3 regions of the Roseibium sp. M-1 genome follow, and region 1 is predicted to be linked to each of the others. Evidence: riboswitches for the same ligand, from Rfam matches in the RefSeq annotation. Region 1 holds a riboswitch; each other region holds the start of a gene.
The links. A riboswitch is a leader RNA that binds a small molecule or an ion and turns the genes downstream of it on or off. The one in region 1 is predicted to bind thiamine pyrophosphate.
Positions count from the first base shown of each region.

Region 1 (7,209 bases):
CGCGAGAACGCCAGCGGGATCGGATCGATTTCCGTATCGGAAGAAGACCGGGAGGGCATCGTCCGGCGTGTCCCGCTGATCGTCAGCGACGGCAAGGAAATCTATCCCAGCCTGACGACGGAAGCCCTGCGCGTTGGCCTCGGGGAACGCGGCATCGTTATCCGCGCCACGGGATCGAGCACGGAAACGGCGACCGGCGATCCTGCCGTGACGGCGATCAAGATCGGCAGTTTCAGGCCGCCAACCACCAAGGCGGGTGAACTCTGGCTCTATTACAATTCCGACCGGGAACACCCGGAACGCTATCTGTCCGCCAGACTGCTATTCGACCCCGGCAAACTGGTTGACCTTGCCCCCTATATTGAAAACCAGATCGTATTCGTCGGCACATCGGCGGTCGGTCTGCGCGATATTCGCGCAAGTGCCCTCGGTGAACAGGTCCCGGGCGTTTCTATTCATGCCCAGGCGGTCGAACAGATCTTTTTCGGTCAGTTCCTGTCACGGCCGGACTGGTCCGATGGGCTCGAGGTCATTGCGACAATGGCGGTTGGCGCCATTTTGATCCTGGCCCTGCCGGCGATCGGCAGCATCGGCACCGCACTCCTGGGCGCGGCGCTCGCTGCCGGTCTTGTCGGCGGATCGTTTTACGTCTTCTGGACGGACGGTCTCCTGATCGATCCGATTTATCCCAGCATCTCCTCGATCCTCGTCTTTTCCGCCGCCACCGCCCTGCTCTATTTCCTTACCGAGCGCGAGAAACGCTTCGTGCGCCAGGCCTTCGGACAATATCTGTCGCCCGACCTCGTCACCCAGCTCGAAAAGACGCCGGAACAGCTTGCGCTCGGCGGCGAGATCCGGCCGATGACGATCCTCTTCATGGATATTCGCGGCTTCACACCGATTTCCGAGCAGCTCACGCCGCAGGAACTGGTCAGCTTTCTCAACACGTTGCTGTCGCCCCTGTCGGATGCCATCCAGGCCGGGGGCGGCACGATCGACAAATATATCGGCGACAGCATCATGGCGTTCTGGAACGCACCCCTTTCCGTGCCGGATCATGCCGAACGGGCCTGCCGGGCAGGTCTCGCCATGCTGAAGGTGGTCGAAGACCTCAACGCCGCCGACGCCTTCGGCTTCAAGGCACGGGGCTTGAAGACCCGGACGGTGAAGATCGGCATCGGCCTCAACAGCGGCGAAGCCTGCGTCGGCAACATGGGCTCGGCAAGACGCTTCAATTATTCGGTCATCGGCGATGCGGTGAACGTCGCCTCGCGTATTGAATCGAGCTGCAAGGCTGTCGGTGCGGAACTGCTGGTCTCGGAGGATACCCGGCTGGCCGCGCCAGGTTTTGCCAGCCTGGAAGCGGGCGAGATTCCGTTGAAAGGAAAGAGCAGGCCGGTCAAGCTCTTCGCCCTCATCGGCGACGAGACAATGAAGGCCTCGAAGGCGTTTGAAGACCTGGAGGCAGTCCATGACCGCCTGTTGCAGGCGATCCGGGCCCAGGACATTCCGGCGGCCAGAGCCGCGCTCGGTAATGCCGAGGGCCTGGCGCCTCATCTGACCGCTTTCTACAGCCGCTTCGAAGAAGCGATCGACAGCCTGGAAGCCTCAAAGGAGGCAAGCAGCGCCGCGCAATAAGCGGCGCTGCACCAATCATCAGCGGATTTCAGCCGCGTAGCTCTCAACCGGCACCACTTCCTTGATAAGGCCGGCTTCAGCCATGAACTCGGCAAAACGCTGGTAACGGCCTGCGTCAAGCGAAGCCGGACGTTTGGCGAAGCGCGGCAGCGTATCGTACCAGGCCCGCTTGTTGAGCTCGTCGTTGAGCTGCGGATAGGCCTCGATAAAGGCATTCCAGGCTTCGTCCGGATGGTTGGTCAGGAAGATCGTCGCCGCCTCCACGGCCGCCAGGAACCTGGCGAAGCGAGGATCGCCGGTCTTGTCCTTGTTGACCACGTAGATCAGCTCGTCGAAGGCCGGGACGCCGTTTTCTTCCGGGAAGAAGGCCTTGCCCGGCTTGCCTTCGATCTCCAGCTGGGTGAGCTCGAAATTGCGGTAGGCACCGATCACCGCGTCCACCTGGCCCGCCAGCAGCGATCCGGAAAGGGCGAAGTTGACGTTGACCAGCTCGACATCGTCGATGGAAAGGCCAGCCGACTTCAGCATCTGGGCGAGCATGGCATCCTCGAAACCGGAGACCGAAAAGCCGATGGTCTTGCCCTTGAGATCCTTCAGATCCTTCACCGGGCCGTCCTTCAGAACGATCAGCGAGTTCAAGGGCGTTTCCACCAGCGTGCCGATCCATTTGAGCGGCAGGTCTTCCTCGATCTGTGCATGGAGCGTCGGCTGGTAGGAGATGGCAATATCGCCCTGCCCGGCTGCGACCAGCTTCGGCGGCATGGCCGGATCGGCCGGTTCGATGATCTCCACATCCAGGCCTTCGGCTTCGAAGAAGCCCATCGTCTGCGCGGTGACGAGCGGCGCATGGTCCGGATTGACGAACCAGTCGAGCAGAAGGGTCAGTTTGTCGCCAGCCTGGGCCGGCGACGAGGCCAGCAGACCGGCAGCGAGTGCAAGGGACAGAAGCTGTTTTTTCATGGAGATCCTCCAGGTGGCGGCAGCTAGTTGAGAGGCTGCCAGGGAACGAGAAGCTGGGTGAGACGATTGACGGCAAAGCGCATGATCAGGACCATCACGGCGAGCAGGATCAGGGCCGCGAACATCATGTCGGACTGCATGCGGTTGCTGCTTTGAAGCATGATGAAGGAGAGACCGCCCTTGGCACCGGCCCATTCGCCGATGATGGCGGCCATCGGCGCAAACACCGCGGCGACACGCAGGCCCGAAGCGAAGGCCGGCAGGCCTGCAGGCAGGCGGAAGAACCAGAGTTCGCGCAAGCGCGACAGCCGGTAAAGCCTTGCAAGATCGTGCAGGCCGGGATCCAGCCGTTGCAGGCCGTCGAAGAACGTCGACGTGACCGTGAAGAAGATCACCAGGATGATCACGGCGATTTTGGAAGCAAGGCCGAAACCGAGCCACAGGACCAGGATCGGCGCGATGGCAAAGACCGGCAATGCCTGGGTCACCAGGATGGGCGGCATCGCAATTCTGGCCGCCTTCGGAAACAGCCAGAGCAGCACCGACAGGGCAGCACCTGCCGCAGCTCCCAGAACGAACCCGATCACCGTTTCATAGGCCGTGATGCCCGCATGATAGAGCAGAAATCCGGTGTGGGAGACAAGCGCCGAGAAGACCCGTTCCGGTCCGGGCAGAATATAGTGCTGCGCCCCGGTAATCCGCACGATTGCCGCCCAGGCGGCAATCGCCACGGCGAGCCCCAGGAGCGATCTGGCAAGGGATTTCAGGAACGATGTCATGCGCCCACACCCGCTTTCTGCCCCTTTGGAAAGGCGGCGCGGGCCGTAACCGGCACATGGATGCACAGCATCTTCTGCTGACGCAGACAAAAACGCATAGGATCTCCCGTCTTCGGACAAAGCCGAAACTGACATTGGAGATCCGGGAATAGGCTAAGGATTCCGTCCCTTCGCCGGCATGACCCGGATCAGGTTCTAAGGGTTCGGCATTGCACCATCTCAGCTCCGGTAACCGGAACACCCCTCGGACCAGCCCGGACCATGCCCTGACGGACAAAAAAAAACAAGCCGCAGTTTGCGGCTTGTTCTATTTTCAAGCAGGGGCCTTATCTGTTAGCCGGCTTGCCAGGCCGAGATCGCCTTCTCGACGGCATCGGCACCTGCTGTGCCCTTTTCCAGGGTCAGAATGCCGCGCTTGCCGTTTTCATAGAGCATCGGAATGTCGATCCAGCCACGTTCGCGCAACAGGGCAAGGTTGCGCTGCTGTTCGTTGGGAAGGCTGGAAAGCGCAATCCAGAAGAAGCCCGGAGAAACCTTCACCGAAGCGCCGATCAGCGCATCGCCGCGGGCTTCCTCTGTCGGCTTCATGACGAGACCCGGCACGTTGACGATGTCCCCGGCAGCAAAATCCTCGGGGAATTCATACTTGATTTCAACAAGATGGCTCGCCGGAAGCGAGGTGTCGTCGTTCGGCTTGATGCGGATATCCACCTTGATGTCCCGCTCGGGAACTTCGACCGAAGCGCTCAGCACTGCCTGTGCCTTGCCATCAAGATTGGTCTCTTCCTCAATGTTCCAGACAACCGCGCCCTGTGCGGCCGTGCCCGCACCGCCGGTTTCTTCGCCTTCCTCATAAAGGATGGACCGCTGGACGCCCGAATTTTCTGTCGCAACCGGCTGCTCGGCAGGCGGCTCGTCCGGAGAGATGGCCGTCAGATTGTCTTCCGGAACCGCTTCCGGTTCTGTCGCGGGAGGAACCGGAGCGTCGATCCCGGGGGGCTGTGTTTCGTCGGCGCTGCTGACGATGGAGGGCTGCGAAGGCGCAGGGGCCGGGGCATCTGCCTGCGGCGTGATGGTCGTGGTCGTCACCGTACGTGCGTCCGGAGCCACGACGTCCGTGTCGCCATCATTCAGCAACCTGTCGGTGTTCTTGGCGGCGTCGTCATCCTCGACCGGTGCCGCGCCAGGTGTTTCCGCCGGCGGCTGAACGTTTGTCGCTGTCTGCGAATCCGGTGTTTCGCCTGAGGGGCGCGTCGCGGTGACATTCTCGTCGGAAGTCAGGAAATAATAGGCACCGCCGCCGACAACGCCCAGCAGAAGCGCTGCAGCAGCAGCAATCGGCACAAGGCGGCCAATGCCGCCGCTGTCGCGCAGGGAGTCCGAGGCTGACGGTTTGTTGCGCTTCGACCGGCTCTTTTTCGCCGCCGGTGCTTCGGCCGGTTCACGGTCTTCCGCATAAAGCGATCCGCCCGCCGGCAAAGGTTCTTCTTCCGGCTCGAACAGGCCGTCATCGGCCTGCGGCTGGTTGCCGAAAGCGGGCTCCTGCCGGACGGCAGCTGCCGGTTCCGTGTGTGGCTCGACGGCGTCCTTGGCATTCTGGACCGCCTGGCTCGCGGCACCGCCAAGGGTTTGAGCCTCGTCCAGCGTATCTTTCAGCGGTGACGGGATCGTCGCGTCAGCCGGTTCGGCTGCTGGCTCTGCATCCGGCTCATGATGTACGGCCGGTGCCGGTGCCACCTCGGCGGCTTCCGGCCCGGGGGCGGCGGCAGCCGGTGCCGCCACGGGTGCCACCGGTGCGGCGGGCTCAACCTTGGGCGCAACCGGGCCGAGGCCAAGGCTTTCGCGGGCGGCTTCCGCCTCGACCTTGCGAATGGCTTCTTCCAGACGAAGCTGCTCGGCAGTGATCTCGGACGGCGCGAGCGGCGGCTCGTATGCTTTCAGCTGGTTGACGATGGCATTGCGCGCACGGCTATAGACGCTCCGGCGGGCGGCACCATTGTTCTCGGGCAAAGACGCGATCGTTTTCTTCAGAATTGAATAGTAATCAGCCATCTTCCTGCCTACCGGCCGACTGCAAGTCGCTTCTTTGCGGGCCTGGGAAATCGAAACATCACAGGCTTATAGCAAGTTTTTTCAGGACCGTTGCGTTTTCTTGATTTGACGCAGCGGCATCAGCGAACCTGACAGTACCCTTTCCTACCACAATTTTCATGCCCGGCACATTGGCAGCACCGGCAAACGAATAGGGACGCGCGCCGTGATTCGCAGCGCGCGGCCAAGTCTTCAATATTGTGCTTCTACAGCCACAGATCTCAATCCTGGAAGGGATTCTGCACAAGAATTGTGTCGTCGCGCTCCGGGCTGGTGGACAGCAGGGCGACCGGTGCGCCGATCAGTTCTTCGACGTGGCGAACATATTTGATCGCCTGTGCCGGCAGGTCGGCCCAGCTGCGGGCCCCTTCCGTGGATTCCTTCCAGCCCGGCAGGCTCTCGTAGATCGGCTTGACCCGTTCCTGTGCGCCCTGGGAAGCCGGCAGATAGTCGATCCGCTCGCCGTCCAGTTCGTAGCCGATGCAGATCTTGATCTCGTCGAGGCCGTCCAGAACGTCCAGCTTGGTCAGTGCGATGCCGGTGATGCCGGACGTGCAGACCGTCTGGCGCACCAGCACGGCATCGAACCAGCCACAACGGCGGCGGCGGCCGGTGACGGTGCCGAATTCGTGGCCGCGGGTGCCCAGGAATTCGCCGATCTCGTCCTTCAGCTCGGTCGGGAACGGACCTTCGCCGACGCGGGTCGTATAGGCCTTGGTGATGCCAAGCACGTAGTTGATCGAGTTCGGGCCGAGGCCGCTCCCCGCCGCGGCCTGGCCGGCGACGGTGTTGGAGGAGGTCACGAAAGGATAGGTGCCGTGGTCGATGTCGAGCAGCGCGCCCTGGGCGCCTTCAAACAGGATACGCTTGCCCTGGCGGCGCAGGTCGTCCAGCAGGTACCAGACCTTGTCCATATAGGGCAGCACCTTGTCCGCGATGCTGGCCAGTTCGTCATAGATCGCCTGGGCGGAGATTTCCTCCTGACCGAGGCCACGGCGCAGGGCGTTGTGGTGGGTCAGGAGCCGGTCGATCTTGGCCGGCAGGGTCGCCAGGTTCTTCAGGTCCATCAGACGGATGGCGCGGCGGCCGACCTTGTCTTCATAGGCCGGGCCAATGCCTCGCTTGGTCGTGCCGATGCGGGTGCCGGTGTTGGAGTTTTCGCGCAGGGCGTCAAGCTCGCGGTGCAGCGACAGGATCAGGGTGGCATTTTCGGCAACGCGCAGGCTGTCCGGCGTCACCACGACGCCCTGCTTGCCGAGACGCTCGACTTCTTCTGCCAGCGCATGCGGGTCCAGGACGACGCCGTTGCCGATCACGGACAGCTTGCCTTCGCGCGCGACACCGGACGGCAGGAGAGACAGCTTGTAGCTGACCCCGTCGATGACGAGCGTATGCCCGGCATTGTGTCCGCCCTGGAACCGTACGATGACATCGGCCTGTTCCGACAACCAGTCGACAATCTTGCCTTTGCCTTCGTCACCCCATTGCGAACCGACAACAACCACATTCGCCATCTAGACTTTGCTCTCCTGAAGCAGCTTCTCGCACCGCCGGCTTTACCCGGGATGCCAACACGACAAGCCCCGGCAACCTGACCGGGGCAAACGGCGCGGACTATAGACAGGAAATCCGGCGCGCGCGAGTCTCGCCAGGCAATTTGCCGCGCTTTGAGACGTTTTTTTGCCCCTTCCGATCCTCTCCAGGCCAATAGGTCGCAGGCGCCCGGCTTTGGCCGGAGTTC
Region 1 is NZ_CM137257.1:5,022,001-5,029,209, reverse strand. It holds gene ACX3M4_RS22875 (CHASE2 domain-containing protein) at 1-1,638, shown strand, start outside; gene ACX3M4_RS22870 (ABC transporter substrate-binding protein) at 1,657-2,598, opposite strand; gene ACX3M4_RS22865 (ABC transporter permease) at 2,622-3,377, opposite strand; TPP riboswitch at 3,526-3,632, opposite strand; gene ACX3M4_RS22860 (hypothetical protein) at 3,711-5,429, opposite strand; gene ACX3M4_RS22855 (adenylosuccinate synthase) at 5,690-6,982, opposite strand.

Region 2 (7,209 bases), 2.8 Mb from region 1:
AGGGAGATGTCCGCATAGAACATGTCCGAGGCCGTTTGAACCGGCGCCTTATGACCATAAAGGCTTCCGGCGATCAGCTTGACCGATGCTCCCTTGTCGGCGAACTCCGGCTGCTCATCCGTTCCGAAATGCTGGAAGGTGGGGTCGCTTTCCTCAAGGTGCTGCGGCAGGGCGACCCAGCTCTGCAGGCCGAAGAGAGAGCGGGGCTGCTGCTTGCGCTCCGCCTGTTCACGCTCCGAATGAACGATGCCCTTGCCGGCGCTCATCCAGTTGAGGGCGCCCGGGGCAATGGCAATCTCGGTGCCGAGACTGTCGCGATGATACATCTCGCCTTCAAAGAGATAGGTGACAGTTGCAAGACCGATATGCGGATGTGGGCGCACATCGATGCCGCCGCCGACGAGAAGCTCCGCAGGACCCATCTGATCGAAGAAGATGAAGGGACCGATCATCCGGCGTCTGGCCGAGGGCAGCGCGCGGCGGACGGAGAAACCGCCGAGATCGGAAGTCCGCGGGACGATTATGGTCTCGATCGGATCGCAGCTCGCTGCGTTTCCGGCAATAGGATCGGGGCAGTTCAACCAGCTCATCAGCGTCATCCTCGATGGAAAATTTCATCTCCTCGTTAGATAGGGCTGCTGCGCCGCGTGTGTCCATTGAACAGTCCGTTTCCGGGTTGCCGTCAAAACCGGAGCGTGTATAACGTCCGGCCCTTCCGAACCAAAAGGTGCATTATGAAACGCGTCATGATCGTCGGCGGCCCCGGCTCCGGCAAGAGCACGTTCGCCGCCGCGCTCGGGCAAAAATCCGGATTGCCGGTCTTTCACATGGACAAGATCCACTACCGGCCGGGTTGGGTCGAGCGGAGCCGCGCGGAGAAAGACCGGATGACCCACGAAGTGCACATGAAGGACACCTGGATTTTCGAAGGCGGTCACTCGAGCACCTATGCCGAACGGATCGCGCGGGCCGACACCTTCGTCTGGCTCGATGCTCCCGTCGGCAGACGGATCTACCGCGTGCTGAAACGCTCGCTGCGTTATTACGGCCAGAGCCGCCCGGATTTGCCCGACGGGTGCCCGGAGCAGTTCAATTTGCAAACCGTCGACTTTGTCCGCTTCATCTGGCGCACCCGGCAATCCGCCCGTGTCAAGCTGGACGCGGTCTATCGCGCGCCGCCGTCTCATCTCCGGGTATACAAACTCCAGACTTTCACCGACATGCAACAGTTCCTCGACGATCTTCCCGACCTGGGGTGAGGCAGCCGTTCCACTCTTGACAGCGCGCTTGCTGTCCCGGCACAACTGGCGTTCACCCGGGGTGTCCCGACAAGGGGCTGAGATACTGCAGGGCGCATCCGCGCAGCGCAGGGACCCGATGAACCTGATCCAGGTCATGCTGGCGAAGGGAGGGTGTCTTCGTCTTGGGCGTTCCGGAACCCGGAATCAGATCCCGGGCAGCCTCTCCAGCCGGACTGACTGAATTGTGCAGTGCTGTTCAATCGCTGCGGAAAGTCCTGCGTGCCGGAAACTGCGCCTCCGAATTTGAACTTCGTATCTGCCTCGCCGAGCCTGAGGGGGCAGTCATGAGAATTGCAATCCGCGGCGCAGGTGTGGCGGGCCTTGCTCTTGCTCACGAGCTTCGTGCGCGCGGGGCAGACGTCACGATCCTCGAAGTTCGAAAAGACCAGACCGGCAGCGCCTCGTGGCTCGCCGGTGGCATGCTGGCTCCCTGGTGCGAGCGGGAGAATGCCGAAGAAGACGTGCTCACCTTCGGCAGGGAAAGCATTTGCTGGTGGGACAAGGTATTGCCCGGCCATGTCAGCCGGAAGGGAACACTCGTTGTTGCGCCACCGCGCGATATTGCCGAGCTCGACAGGTTCGCCTCCCGCACGACCGGATTCGAGAGGATCGGTGCGGCAGAGATTTCCGGTCTGGAACCCGACCTTGGTGACCGTTTCGCAAGGGGGCTGTTCTTTTCTGAAGAAGCGCATCTCGATCCGCGCAAGGCGCTCATGGCACTGCGCAAAAAGCTGGAAGCAGACGGTGTCCGCTTTGTTTTCGGGGCTGAGGCCGGGCAGGGGGCGGAGGCCGGTCTTGTGGCCGAGTGCACAGGAATTGCCGCGGGCGATCCGGACCTGCGGCCCGTGCGCGGTGAAATGCTGCTGCTTCACGCGCCTGACGTTTCCCTGGCGCGGCCCGTGCGGATGTTGCATCCGCGCATTCCGGTCTATGTGGTGCCGCGGGAAGATCACCTTTTCATGGTCGGCGCCACAATGATCGAAAGCGGCGACGAGGGCCCGGTCAGCGTCCGGTCCACGATGGAGCTGCTCAACGCTGCCTACAGCCTTCATCCGGGTTTTGCGGAAGCCAAGATCGTGGAGACCGGGGCAGGGCTCCGGCCCGCCTATTCCGACAACCTGCCGCGCATTTCGTTCAGCGAAAATACCCTCTCGCTCAACGGCTTTTACCGCCACGGCTTTTTGCTGGCGCCCCACTATGCAAGCGAAGCCGCAAAGACACTCCTTCATCATCTTCAGGAGAAGACCCTTGAAGCTCATCATTAACGGCGAAGATCGGGAGGTTGCGAGCACCACGCTGGCGGCTTTGCTGGAGGAACTTGCCTACGACCACGACTTTCTTGCGACCGCCCGCAACGGCGATCTCGTCATCGCGGAAGAACGCTCTGCCTGCAGCCTCGCAGCCGGAGACCGGATCGAGATCCTGTCGCCGATGCAGGGGGGCTGAGAGATGCCGGAATTCTACGGCGAACAGATCGCCTCGCGGTTTCTATTGGGCACGGCGCAATATCCCTCGCCGAAGATCCTGGGAGAAGCGGTGAAAGCCTCGGGTACGGACATCCTGACCGTCTCGCTGCGCCGGGAAAGCGCTGGGACCGGTTCTGGCGGCAAGTTCTGGGAGCTGATCCGGCAGCTTGGTGTCAAAATACTGCCGAACACTGCCGGCTGCCACTCGGTCAAGGAAGCCGTCACGACCGCGAAGATGGCGCGGGATTTGTTCGGAACGGACTGGATCAAGCTGGAAGTCATCGGACAACACGACAGCCTGCAGCCGGATGTGTTTGGATTGGTGGAAGCTGCCCGTATCCTGAGCGAGGATGGCTTCAAGGTGTTTCCCTATACGACCGAGGACATCGTCGTTGGCGAGAAGCTGCTGGAAGCAGGCTGCAAGGTGCTGATGCCCTGGTGCGCGCCGATCGGCTCGGCGCGTGGTCCGGTCAATCCGGAAGCGCTCAGGACCTATCGCGCTCATTTCCCCGATATCCCGCTGGTGGTAGATGCAGGACTCGGACGCCCGTCTCATGCAACGCAAGTCCTGGAACTCGGTTTCGACGCGGTGCTGCTCAATACGGCAGTGGCGAAGGCCGGCGATCCGGTTGCCATGGCAACGGCCTTTCGTCTCGCTATCGAGGCTGGACGGCTCGCATATGAAGCAAATCCCCTGGCACCGCGCGATATGGCGGTTCCCTCGACCCCGGTGCTTGGAATGGCGGTGTTTGAATGAAGCTCGATCCCTTTTACCTCATCGTCGACAGTTCCGACTGGATTGCCCGGTTGATCCCGCTCGGCGTCAAGCTTGTACAGCTGCGCATCAAGGATGCTGCGGAAGAGGTTCTGCGCCGCGAGATCGCCGCTTCCAAGGAGATCTGCGCGAAGCACGGTTGCCAGCTGATCGTCAATGATTACTGGCAGCTCGCCATTGAGGAGGGCTGCGACTTCGTCCATCTCGGTCAGGAAGATCTGGCCGACGCGGATGTTGCCGCGATCCGCAAGGCGGGCTTGAGGCTCGGCGTTTCGACCCATGACGGCGAGGAACTGGGCACGGCGCTCAGCGTCAATCCTGACTACGTGGCACTGGGCCCGGTCTATCCGACGATCCTGAAGAAGATGAAATGGGCACCGCAGGGGATCGAGAAGATCGCCCGGTGGAAAGCCAGGGTCGGCAATTTGCCATTGGTCGCAATCGGTGGCCTTAATCCGGAGCGTCTGCCGGGCGTCTTTGAAAACGGTGCCGACAGTGCGGCGGTTGTGACCGACATTACTCTGAACGCCGATCCGGAAACGCGGACACGGGAATGGTTGGAAGCCACGGCACGCTGGCGATAGCAGCGAGACCGGTCAGCCGAATATCGCCCTGTCGCGCGCGATCTGATCGCGCAGGAATTCCTGGACGGCAGCGACGTGGCGCAGCGGGCGCGAGCTTTCATGGGTGACCATCCAGTACGCCCGGCGCAGCTTGATTTCCGGCAGAACGGCGACAAGCTTTATATCATCGCGTGCGATGAAATCGTGCAGGATGCCGATACCCGCGCCGGACCGCACCGCCTCGGTCTGGCCGAGGGCTGAGGCAATCTCGAAGCGGGCGGTCCAGTTCTTGACGATCTCCATCCCGTAATTGAGCGACGGCGAATAAAGAAGATCCTCCACATAGCCGATCAGATCGTGCGCGCTGAGATCTGTTGCCGTGGAGGGGGTGCCGCGGGCCTTCAGATAGGTTCGCGAAGCGTAGAGACCAAGCGAATAGTCGACGAGCTTTCCCGCCACCAGCCGGCCGGTCTCCGGCCGGTCGATGGTCACTGCAATGTCCGCTTCGCGCCGGGAGAGGGAGAAGGACCGCGGCACCGGCACGAGCTGTACCGTCAGCCCGGGATGCTTTTCCGTAAGCTTGCCGAGGCGAGGCGCGAGATAGGCAACACCGAAACCGTCCGGAGCCCCGATGCGCACGGTGCCGGAAATCTCCGGTGTGTCATGGCCAAGATCGGCTTCCGCCGCGACGGCCTCGGCCTCGATCCGTTCCGCCCGCTCGAAGAAGCGGCTGCCGGCCTCGGTCAGGACGCAGCCCGAGGTCGACCGGTCGAAGAGACGCGTGCCGACGCTGTCCTCCAGTGCCGTCAGCCGCCGGGCGACGGTTGCATGATTGAGCCCGAGCCGCCGTGCGGCGGAAAGGATCTGCCCCGAGCGCGCAATGGCAAGAAAGATGCGGATGTCGTCCCAGTTCATGGCGTTGAATTTCCAATTTCTCGTCGTCATTCCCGCAAAGGCGAGGATCCGGGAAACTTCACCGTCATCCTCATTTCTCTATGCGCATCCCGGGATTCCAGGGGCCTGGTTCTCCGCTTCGCCGCAAGCGGGATGACACGGAGAGAGGATTGGATCTATCGTGATCGCCGCGAAGTTTTATTGCCATAACTATAAAAAATGCACAACAGGTCCGGATTTCTGGGTCTTGTTTGCGGCAAAAATAAAAGTCAGAAAGAAAGCCGGACCCGGCCACCTCAGTGTCAGCCGGCGCGTCAGACATTTTGGGAGAAACGCGACATGGAAAAGATCGGTCATTTTATCGGCGGCAAGCGTGTTGAAGGCACGTCCGGCCGTTATGCGGATGTCTTCAATCCGGCAACCGGCGAAGTGCAGGCGCAGGTCGCACTCGCCAGCCAGGCTGAAATGGACGCAGCCATTGCCAATGCCGCGGCCGCACAGCCGGCCTGGGCTGCCACCAACCCGCAGCGCCGCGCTCGCGTGATGATGAAGTTCGTCGATCTTCTCAACCGCGACATGGACAAGCTTGCCGAGGCGCTCTCCCGCGAGCACGGCAAGACCCTGCCGGACGCCAAGGGCGACGTCATCCGCGGTCTGGAAGTCGCCGAATTCTGTATCGGCGCGCCGCATCTTCTCAAGGGTGAGTTCACCGAGGGCGCAGGCCCGGGCATCGACATGTACTCCATGCGCCAGCCGCTTGGCGTCGTTGCCGGTATCACGCCGTTCAACTTCCCCGCCATGATCCCGATGTGGAAGTTCTGCCCGGCTATCGCCAGCGGCAACGCTTTCATCCTGAAGCCGTCCGAGCGCGATCCTTCCGTGCCGATCATGCTGGCCGAACTGATGATCGAAGCCGGCTTGCCGGCGGGCGTCCTCAACGTCGTCAACGGCGACAAGAGCGCGGTCGATGCGATCCTCGACGACGAAACCATCCAGGCTGTCGGCTTCGTCGGGTCCACCCCGATCGCCCAGTATGTCTATGCCCGTGCAACGGCTTCCGGAAAGCGCGCCCAGTGCTTCGGCGGTGCCAAGAACCACATGATCATCATGCCGGATGCCGACATGGACCAGGCTGCCGACGCTCTGATCGGTGCAGGCTATGGTGCCGCCGGTGAGCGCTGCATGGCCGTCTCCGTCGCCGTTCCGGTCGGCGACAGCACCGCGGACGCGCTGATTGCCAAGCTTGCCCCGAAGGTCGAAGCCCTGAAGATCGGGCCATACACCGCAGGCAACGATGTCGATTTCGGCCCGCTGGTCACCAAGGAAGCGCTTGCCCGCGTCAAGGGCCTCGTCGACCAGGGTGTCAAGGAAGGCGCCAAGCTCGTCGTCGATGGCCGCAATTTCTCCATGCAGGGCTATGAGAACGGCTACTTCATGGGCGGGTGCCTCTTCGACAACGTCACCAAGGACATGGAGATCTACAAGACCGAGATCTTCGGCCCGGTTCTCTCTGTCGTCCGTGCCCAGAACTACGAGGAAGCCCTCGAACTGCCGCTCAGCCACGAATACGGCAACGGCACGGCGATCTTCACCCGTGACGGCGATACCGCCCGCGACTTCGCCTCGCGCATCAATATCGGCATGGTCGGCATCAACGTGCCGATTCCGGTGCCGCTCGCCTATCACACCTTCGGCGGCTGGAAGAAGTCCGGCTTCGGCGATCTCAACCAGCACGGTTCGGACGGGTTCAAGTTCTACACCCGCACCAAGACCGTGACCTCCCGCTGGCCGTCGGGTCTGAAGGACGGGGCAGAGTTCGTCATTCCGACGATGAAATAGTTCCTCCCGGACTTGCGTCCGATTTGGCGCTCCCGGTTTTGCCGGGGGCGTCTTTTTTGACTTGTAAAATAATAAAAGATGAAATTTATTATCTTTCAATATACGGTTTTGGAGACCTGTCATGCCACAGATAATTCCACCCGCCCTTGTCGGCGTCTTCCTGTTGTCGATGATCCCGGTCACGATCTTTTGCCCCGGATCGCCGATGTTCCCGGCGCCCTACCAATGGGCAGGTCTTGCGATTGCCGCCGTGGGGTTGGTCTTCCTGAAAAAGGGTCACGGCACGTTCCGATCGCAGAAAACGGAAATTCATACTTTCCGCACGCCGACCCGGCTGGTGACTTCCGGGATCTACGCGATTTCTCGAAACC
Region 2 is NZ_CM137257.1:1,222,720-1,229,928, reverse strand. It holds gene ACX3M4_RS05650 (pirin family protein) at 1-590, opposite strand, end outside; gene ACX3M4_RS05645 (P-loop NTPase family protein) at 747-1,259, shown strand; TPP riboswitch at 1,307-1,428, shown strand; gene thiO (glycine oxidase ThiO) at 1,586-2,566, shown strand; gene thiS (sulfur carrier protein ThiS) at 2,550-2,747, shown strand; gene ACX3M4_RS05630 (thiazole synthase) at 2,751-3,524, shown strand; gene ACX3M4_RS05625 (thiamine phosphate synthase) at 3,521-4,126, shown strand; gene ACX3M4_RS05620 (LysR family transcriptional regulator) at 4,139-5,020, opposite strand; gene ACX3M4_RS05615 (CoA-acylating methylmalonate-semialdehyde dehydrogenase) at 5,339-6,838, shown strand; gene ACX3M4_RS05610 (methyltransferase family protein) at 6,960-7,209, shown strand, end outside.
Region 2: linked by a shared signal. The riboswitch ahead of thiO (glycine oxidase ThiO) and the one ahead of ACX3M4_RS22865 (ABC transporter permease) in region 1 are both predicted to bind thiamine pyrophosphate.

Region 3 (7,209 bases), 1.3 Mb from region 1:
GAAGAGCCGTGAGACCTCTGTGGCAAAGACATTTCAATCAAGGAGATAGCCGCAGCAATTAGCGGCTACCGATTTCCAAGCGCCAAAAGGCCGGAGCAATGCCCCGGCCTTTTCTGTTGCAGTGTCCAAGCTCGATGAGATCAGAACTTATAGCGCAGCGAAGCGGAGAAGATGCTGACCTGGCTGTCAACTTCCCCGGTATAGGTGCCGATATTGGCGTTGTAGTCCTGGTGCCCCGGAACGATGTTGATCTCGGTATCGGCCGGGATCAGGTGAGAAACGCCGACGTCGAAGGCCAGGTGCTCGGTCGGCTTCCAGCTTGCGCCGGCAGACAGCCAGAGACGGTCGTTGTCCGGAAGACGGGTCGACCGGATTTCGTCGTCGATCGGCGACAGTTCATAACCGACACCGGCGCGCAGGGTGACCTGCTCGTTCCAGTCATACTCGCCGCCGAGAGCGAAGAACCAGCCGTCTTCATAGTTGAAGTGAAGATCCGGCAGGCCCGTGGGGTTGGTGGTCGTGCCATCTGTTGCCGTCAGCTTTGCTGTACCGAGACGGCTCCAGTTGGTCCATTCGACCGTACCCAGAACACGGATCTTGTCGGTAATGCGCTGCTTGGCGGAAAGCGTCACCATTTCAGGCATGATGACATTGGTCTTGATGCCGGTCCGGCTTGACGAGACGCCTACCAGCGGCACGGAGTTGGGATTGGTGAAATGACCTTCCAGTTCGTGGAAAACCGCAGACCGGAAACCGACGCCGAATTCCGTTCCCTCGAACGGCTTGATGGTCACACCGGCGGTGGCACCGAAGCCGAGACTTCCACCCTTCACTTCAGTGCTGGGAATGGTCGAGGTAAGAGACGCGCTGAGCGGATAAGCCGACTTCAACCGTACCTGCAGGTATTGCGCCTGAAGCCCGAGAGCAACGGAGAACATCTCGTTGAACTTGTAGGCGACAACCGGATTGGCATTGACCGAGAAGACTTCCGAGGAACGGGAATAGTATTGTCCCGCCCATGACTGGTCCGGCTTCGTCGACAGGCCGAACGGCGTGTTGATCGCAAGGCCGAAATACCAGTTCTCGTTCAGCCCGTAGCTAAGGTAGGTCGCCGGGATCCACGCGTCAGACGCAATGTCGCCGCTGCTCACCGAGCTGGCACCAAAACCGCCCGTCAACGCGTTTACCGTACCGGACGGGGTGAAGGTGCCGTCGATGGTCGACTGGGGCACGATGAACGCGCTGTGAGACTCGGACGTAATCCCATGGCCCGCCGCCGTCAGGGTCGCCGGGTTCCAGAACATCGACGAAATGCTGTCGCTCGTCGTGCCGTTACCCGCGAAAGACATGCCCTGGTAGTAGGCGCTCTGCTCACGCAGAGCGAAACCGCCCGCATGTGCAGCACCTGCAACCAGAGATAGAGCGATCGCGGTAGTCGTAAATAGTATCGTTTTGTTGTTTGCCCACGGCATTGAGTTTCCTCCCATCCCCTAGCCACCGGATGAATCATGACAACTGATGACAGAGTTCTCGGAGATCGGGGTCCGTTTCAACTCAATAATAACGCCGGGTTCGCCGCTTTTTTTCATGCTGCAATGCAAAATCGCAGCAGTTTAAGCACCGTATTTCTGCGATTGCGCGCCATTCACCTCAAAAGTGTCAGGATTGGTCGCATTTCGTCATGCCACCGACACACTTTCACCCGTTTGCCCAAAAAATAGGCAAACCAAATGTCAGTTTCCGATAACGTAAATTAAGTGAGGATCGTTGCGGCTTTACCACAGGTTTCCTAAGGGAATACGGGGGATATGTAGGACAAACTCATTGATCTCCCTCCGTAAAATGGCTGATGAGATCACCTAAGGGAATGTTCTGTTGTTCAGGGGAAGCAGCGCTGGAACGCGCATCGCTCCCCCCCCTGAACTGTCAGGAAGTCGGGCAAACGGAAAGTCAGGTTGCAGCTCTTTCCAGAACACCATTGCCGTGTTTCACGCGGCAATGGGCTACGAACCCTGTCGCCGAACGCTCGCCATGCCGCGTTCCGGTTGTGGCCTGATACCAAAGAGTGTTGACGATCACTCATCTGACCGCCTTTGGAATTAACCGTCCCGTGCGCTCAGGAACCGGCGCATGGCAACCTCGCTCCAGGGTGCCAGACGCGCGCGCGCCGCCTGCTGGCTGTCGTGGATGCGCTGGCTGAGGTCGTCCTGTGCGGCAAATTCCGCGAGGACTTCAGACGCGGTGTCCCGCAGGGCAGCAAGAACCGCGTCCGGATAGGGTCTGACCGTCACGCCGTCCTCTTGCTGCAGCACCTGGAGAGCACCTGCGTTCTCCCAGTCGCTTTCGGCAAGAGCCCGACCGTTTTCCGCCCGGCAGGCTTCCAGGACGATCGCTCTCAGGTCTTCCGGCAGGCCTTCAAGTGCGACCTGGTTGAAGATCGCCTCACCGGTGCCGTTCGGTTCGTGAAATCCTGGTGTGTAGTATGATTTCGCGGCCTTCTGGAACCCCATCGCCCGGTCCGACCATGGACCGAGGAATTCAGCCGCATCGAGAACGCCGCTGTCGAGCGCCTGGAACAATTCACCAGGCGGCAGACTGAGCGGCGTCGCGCCAAGCCGCCGCATCACTTCACCGCCCAGGCCCGGCATGCGGATCTTCAGACCATTCAGATCCTCAAGGCCGTTTATCTCGCGCTTGAACCAGCCGCCCATCTGGACGCCGGTGTTACCGGCCATCACAGGTTTCAGCCCGAAGGGTTCGTAAAGCTCGTCCCAGAGTGCCTGGCCGCCGCCCTGTTCGATCCAGGCGATATGTTCATGCGGCAGCAGGCCAAAGGGCGTGGCGGTGAAAAAGACCGCCGCCGGGACCTTGCCCTGCCAGAAGAACGAGGCGCTGTGTCCCATCTGGGCGGTTCCCGCGGAGACGGCCTCGAAGACGCCCAGCGCCGGCACAAGTTCACCCGCCGCATAGAGGCGCACGCGCAACCGGCCGCCGGACATAAGTTCAATCCGGTCGGCGATCCTTTGCGCGGTCACGCCCGGCCCCGGCAGGTTCTTCGGCCATGAGGTCACCATCTTCCATTCCAGCGTCGCCTCCCCTTGCGCCAGAGCCGGCGCGGCAAGGGATGCGGTACCGGCTGCAGCCACGGAAGCGCCAAGCAGGTTCCTGCGGCTGATCGGACGGGAGCCCGGTCTCGTCTGGTCGCTCATCTCATCTGCTCCAGAAGGCGTGAAAGTGGTGGACCGGGCCATGACCAGCACCGATCTGCAGCGTATCGGCAGTCGCGATGGCCGACTGGATATAGCTCTTGGCATTGCGGACAGCCGCCTCGAGGCCTTCTCGCTTTGCAAGGCCCGCCGCGATCGCCGAGGAAAGCGTGCAACCCGTGCCGTGGGTGTTGGCCGTCGCAAGACGCTCGGCCCTGAGCCAGACCGCGTTCCCCTCACCGTCCAGGAAGAGATCGGCGCTATCCTTGCCCTCACCGTGACCGCCCTTCAGAAGGACCGCCCTGGCACCAAGCCCCAGCAACCGCTCCGCCTGGGCATGCATCTCGGTTTCGCCTGTCGCGATCCCGGACTTCAGCATGCGTGCCGCCTCGTGCAGGTTCGGCGTGATGATGTCGGCAAGCGGCACCAGGATGGAGATCAGTCCGTCGACGGCGCTCGCGGCGAGCAGGGGATCGCCGGAGGCGGCCACCATCACCGGGTCGAGCACCACCGGACCGGTGGCGTTGGCTTTCAGTCCGCCGGCCACGGCCTCGATCGTTTCAACGCGGGAGAGCATGCCGATCTTGGTCGCCGTCACGCCGAGGTCCGAATAGACCGCATCCATCTGCGCACGCACGAACTCCGGCGGCACATCGTGAATGGCGCTGACGCCAAGAGTGTTCTGTGCCGTCAGTGCGGTCAGGACGCTGGCGCCGTAAACGCCGTTGGCGGAAAAGGTCTTGAGGTCGGCCTGGATACCGGCACCGCCGCCGGAATCCGATCCTGCAATGGTCACCGCAATTGCGGTCATGAAGATCTCCTCGTGTAATGCTGTTGCCGGTCAGGCGGTCTTGAGACGAAGTTCGATGTCGCCCAGGCTGAGGCTGTAGAGGGTGTCCAGCAGTTCCGGCACGAAACTGCCTGGCCCGCCGGCCCGCTCCGCCGCGATCTCCCCGGCAATGTTGAAAACCGACAGGCCGCAGGCAGCGGCAAGTGCCGTGTCGTCTTCCACGCAAGTGAAAGCCGCAAGAACGGCACCGCCGGCGCAGCCTGTCGCCGTCACCCGGCCCATCAGCGGATGACCGTTCTGCAGGCGATAGTCCTCACCCCGGCTTTCGATCTTGTCCTCGTCGCCAGTGACCGCGAAAACGGTCCCGGAGGCAATCAGCTCTTCGGCCGCACTCCTGTCCGCAAACAGCGCGTCCATTTCCGGCCGGTTCAGCCGGACAAGATCCGGTCCTGCAGCCAGCAGATCGCGCGCATAGGCGCAGCGCAGCGGCGAGCGGTCGACAAAAACCGGATCGATGGCAATCGGGCGGCCAGCCTTGCGGGCCGCATCCATGGCGACCGGAATCGCCTGCCGCCTGGTACCGTCAAGCGTTCCCAGGTTGACAAGCAGCGCGCCGGCGCTGGCGGCAAAGCCTGCAACCTCTTCCGCCGCCAGCGTCATCGACGGGACGGCCCCAAGGGCGAGCAGCACATTGGCGGTGAAGTTCTGGGCGACCGCGTTGGTGATCGCATGGACCCGCGGGGCCTTTTCCCGCACGCGTTCCAGCCGCTCGAACACCGTCTCGGGCTGCAGCGGCATCGTGGATGCGGCAACGGTCAGCGTCATGCCGTGCCTCTTTCCGGCAAGACCGGAAGGTCAGCAATGGCGTTTTGCCGCAACAGGGCCCTGCAGACATTTATCATGATCTCAAATCCCTCCGCCGGTATCAGCCGGATCAGGTTCAAGGAGTTGGCAGGCCGCCTCTCAGCCCGGTCCTGAATGGCCGGGCACCCCCATGAGACAATCGACTGCTAACAAGGCTGGTTCCGGATTGCAAGGGTGGGGAAGGCCTCGGCAATTGACTGGGGAGCCGAGATAGGCGATGTCCAAGGGCACCAATTGCAATCGCCAACCGCCCGGAGCGCCCCATGGTACCGTTTTTCGTGATGATCAAATGCCAGCTGGGCAAGACCTACCAGGTTGCAAGCGCCATTGCCGATGCGGAAATCGCCTCCGAGGTCTATTCCACCTCCGGCGACTACGACCTGCTCGTCAAGTTCTATGTCGAGGACGGCGCGGATATCGGCCATTTCGTCAACGAGAAGGTGCATCCGATCGACGGCATTCAGGACACCAAGACCATCATCACCTTCAAGGCTTTCTGAAGCCTCCGCCCCCTCGCTCGGGTCCCGCATTTCTGGAGGTCTCATGCGCCTTTTTCATTCCGCCACGCTTTGCCTCGCCCTTGCGTTCGCGCCGCTCGGTGCCCCGGCTTCGGCCCAGGGCATGCCGCCGGAACAGATCAAGCAGATCCTGGACCTCACCAAGGCGAACTGGATTGCCTTCCGGGACTGGGAGGGTCAGGAGCTGGTCTATTTCACGCACCTGGAATCCTGGAAATGCGGCATCGACTACGTCTTCTATGGCGTCAATGACGGCCCGATCGACCAGGAATGGCAGCTGGAGCCCTGCGATCCGGACAATCCGAACGCGGTGCTGAAGGACAAACCCTATCTGGAACGCCCCGCCGGTTCGACCCAGTCGTTCAGCGTGCAGCTGATCTTCAAGGACGGCACTAAGAGCGCCGTGGAGCGGTTCGAGTACAAGCCGCAGTAATGGTCCCGTGAAATCTTCCCTGGCCGTCATTCCGGACAAGCGCAGCAACGCTGCGCGCCGATCCGGAATGACGGTGGAGGGATTGAAGAGAATCCTTACGAGCGCGACGGTGTCGACGCCCGGCGGGCCTTGGTGCGGTCAAGGCCGAGCTTGTGTTCGCGGTAGATGACGAAGATGCCGGCGGCGATGACGATCATTGCGCCGAGCACCACGGCCGGAACCGGCATTTCGTCGAACACCACCCAGCCGACGATGATCGCCCAGAGCATGTTCACATAGTCGAACGGCGCAATGGTGGAAGCATCTGCATAGCGGTAGCTCTGGGTCATCAGGATCTGGCCGACGCCGCCGGCAAGGCCTATCAGCAAAAGCAGGCCGGCCGTAGGCAAATCAGGCACGATCCAGGCCTGGCCCGGCAGCAACAGACCGAGCGGCCATGTCAGCAGCGCCAGCACGGAGGAAGCCCCCGCGAACCAGGTGACGATGGTGGAGGTCCGTTCCGTTTCGCAGAGCTTGCGCACGGTGATCATGGCCAGCGCCGCAAATCCCGCCCCCGTGAGGCCGACCAGCGCTCCGATCAGGGAGGCGTTGTCGAGTTCGGTATCCCCCAGATGAGGCGACAGCACCACAAGGATGCCGACAAAGCCGATTGCGACCGCGCTCCAGCGGAAGATCCTCACAGGCTCCTTCAGCAGGAAGAAGGCCAGCACCACCACGAAGAGCGGCGAGGCAAAGCCGATGGCCGTTGCATCCGGCAGCGGCAGCAGGTGCAGCGCGGTGAAGCCGCAGACCATTGCCGTCAGCCCGACGCTGGCCCGGGTCAGGTGGCCGACGGGATTTTTGGTGCGGAAGGCGAGGCCGAGTTCGCCGCGCATGGCAACCATCAGCAACACCGGAAACAGGCCGAAGAAATTCCGCGCAAAGACCAGTTCCCCGATCGGCACCACCTCCGCCGCAATCTTCAACGCCGTCGCCATGACGAAAAAGACGAGCGTCGAGGCAACTTTCAGGGATATGCCGATGAGAGGGGCTTGCCGGGTCATGCCTGTGGAAGCCGGCGGGGTGGCGGTACGGGATTTCAGGCTCAAGAACGCCCTAACTCTTTCCAGGTCCGGCATTTTCAAAGACTTGTCCCACGGCAAACCGGTTCAAAAAACCGCGGGTATCTTCAGGCTGACAGGCCCGAAAGGGTGTCGCGGATCGAAACATGGTCCGCATCGGCGATGGCTGCGGACGGGATCGAAAAGAGGGGCCGTCGCAAGGTACCAGGAACGGCAAAACAGCTGCATTCGTTCCTGAAAGAGTGCTGCCCGATGGACCCGGACAGCAGATTGTCAGTCGCGCCCTGTGACAGGACACAACATCAGAGCTGAGCTTCCTTCGCTGTCAGGATTTTCG
Region 3 is NZ_CM137257.1:6,359,297-6,366,505, reverse strand. It holds gene ACX3M4_RS28690 (OmpP1/FadL family transporter) at 141-1,472, opposite strand; gene ACX3M4_RS28685 (TRAP transporter substrate-binding protein) at 2,100-3,209, opposite strand; gene thiD (bifunctional hydroxymethylpyrimidine kinase/phosphomethylpyrimidine kinase) at 3,211-4,017, opposite strand; gene thiM (hydroxyethylthiazole kinase) at 4,048-4,821, opposite strand; TPP riboswitch at 4,890-5,000, opposite strand; gene ACX3M4_RS28670 (Lrp/AsnC ligand binding domain-containing protein) at 5,124-5,360, shown strand; gene ACX3M4_RS28665 (hypothetical protein) at 5,404-5,811, shown strand; gene ACX3M4_RS28660 (DMT family transporter) at 5,907-6,899, opposite strand; gene sbmA (peptide antibiotic transporter SbmA) at 7,175-7,209, opposite strand, start outside.
Region 3: linked by a shared signal. The riboswitch ahead of thiM (hydroxyethylthiazole kinase) and the one ahead of ACX3M4_RS22865 (ABC transporter permease) in region 1 are both predicted to bind thiamine pyrophosphate.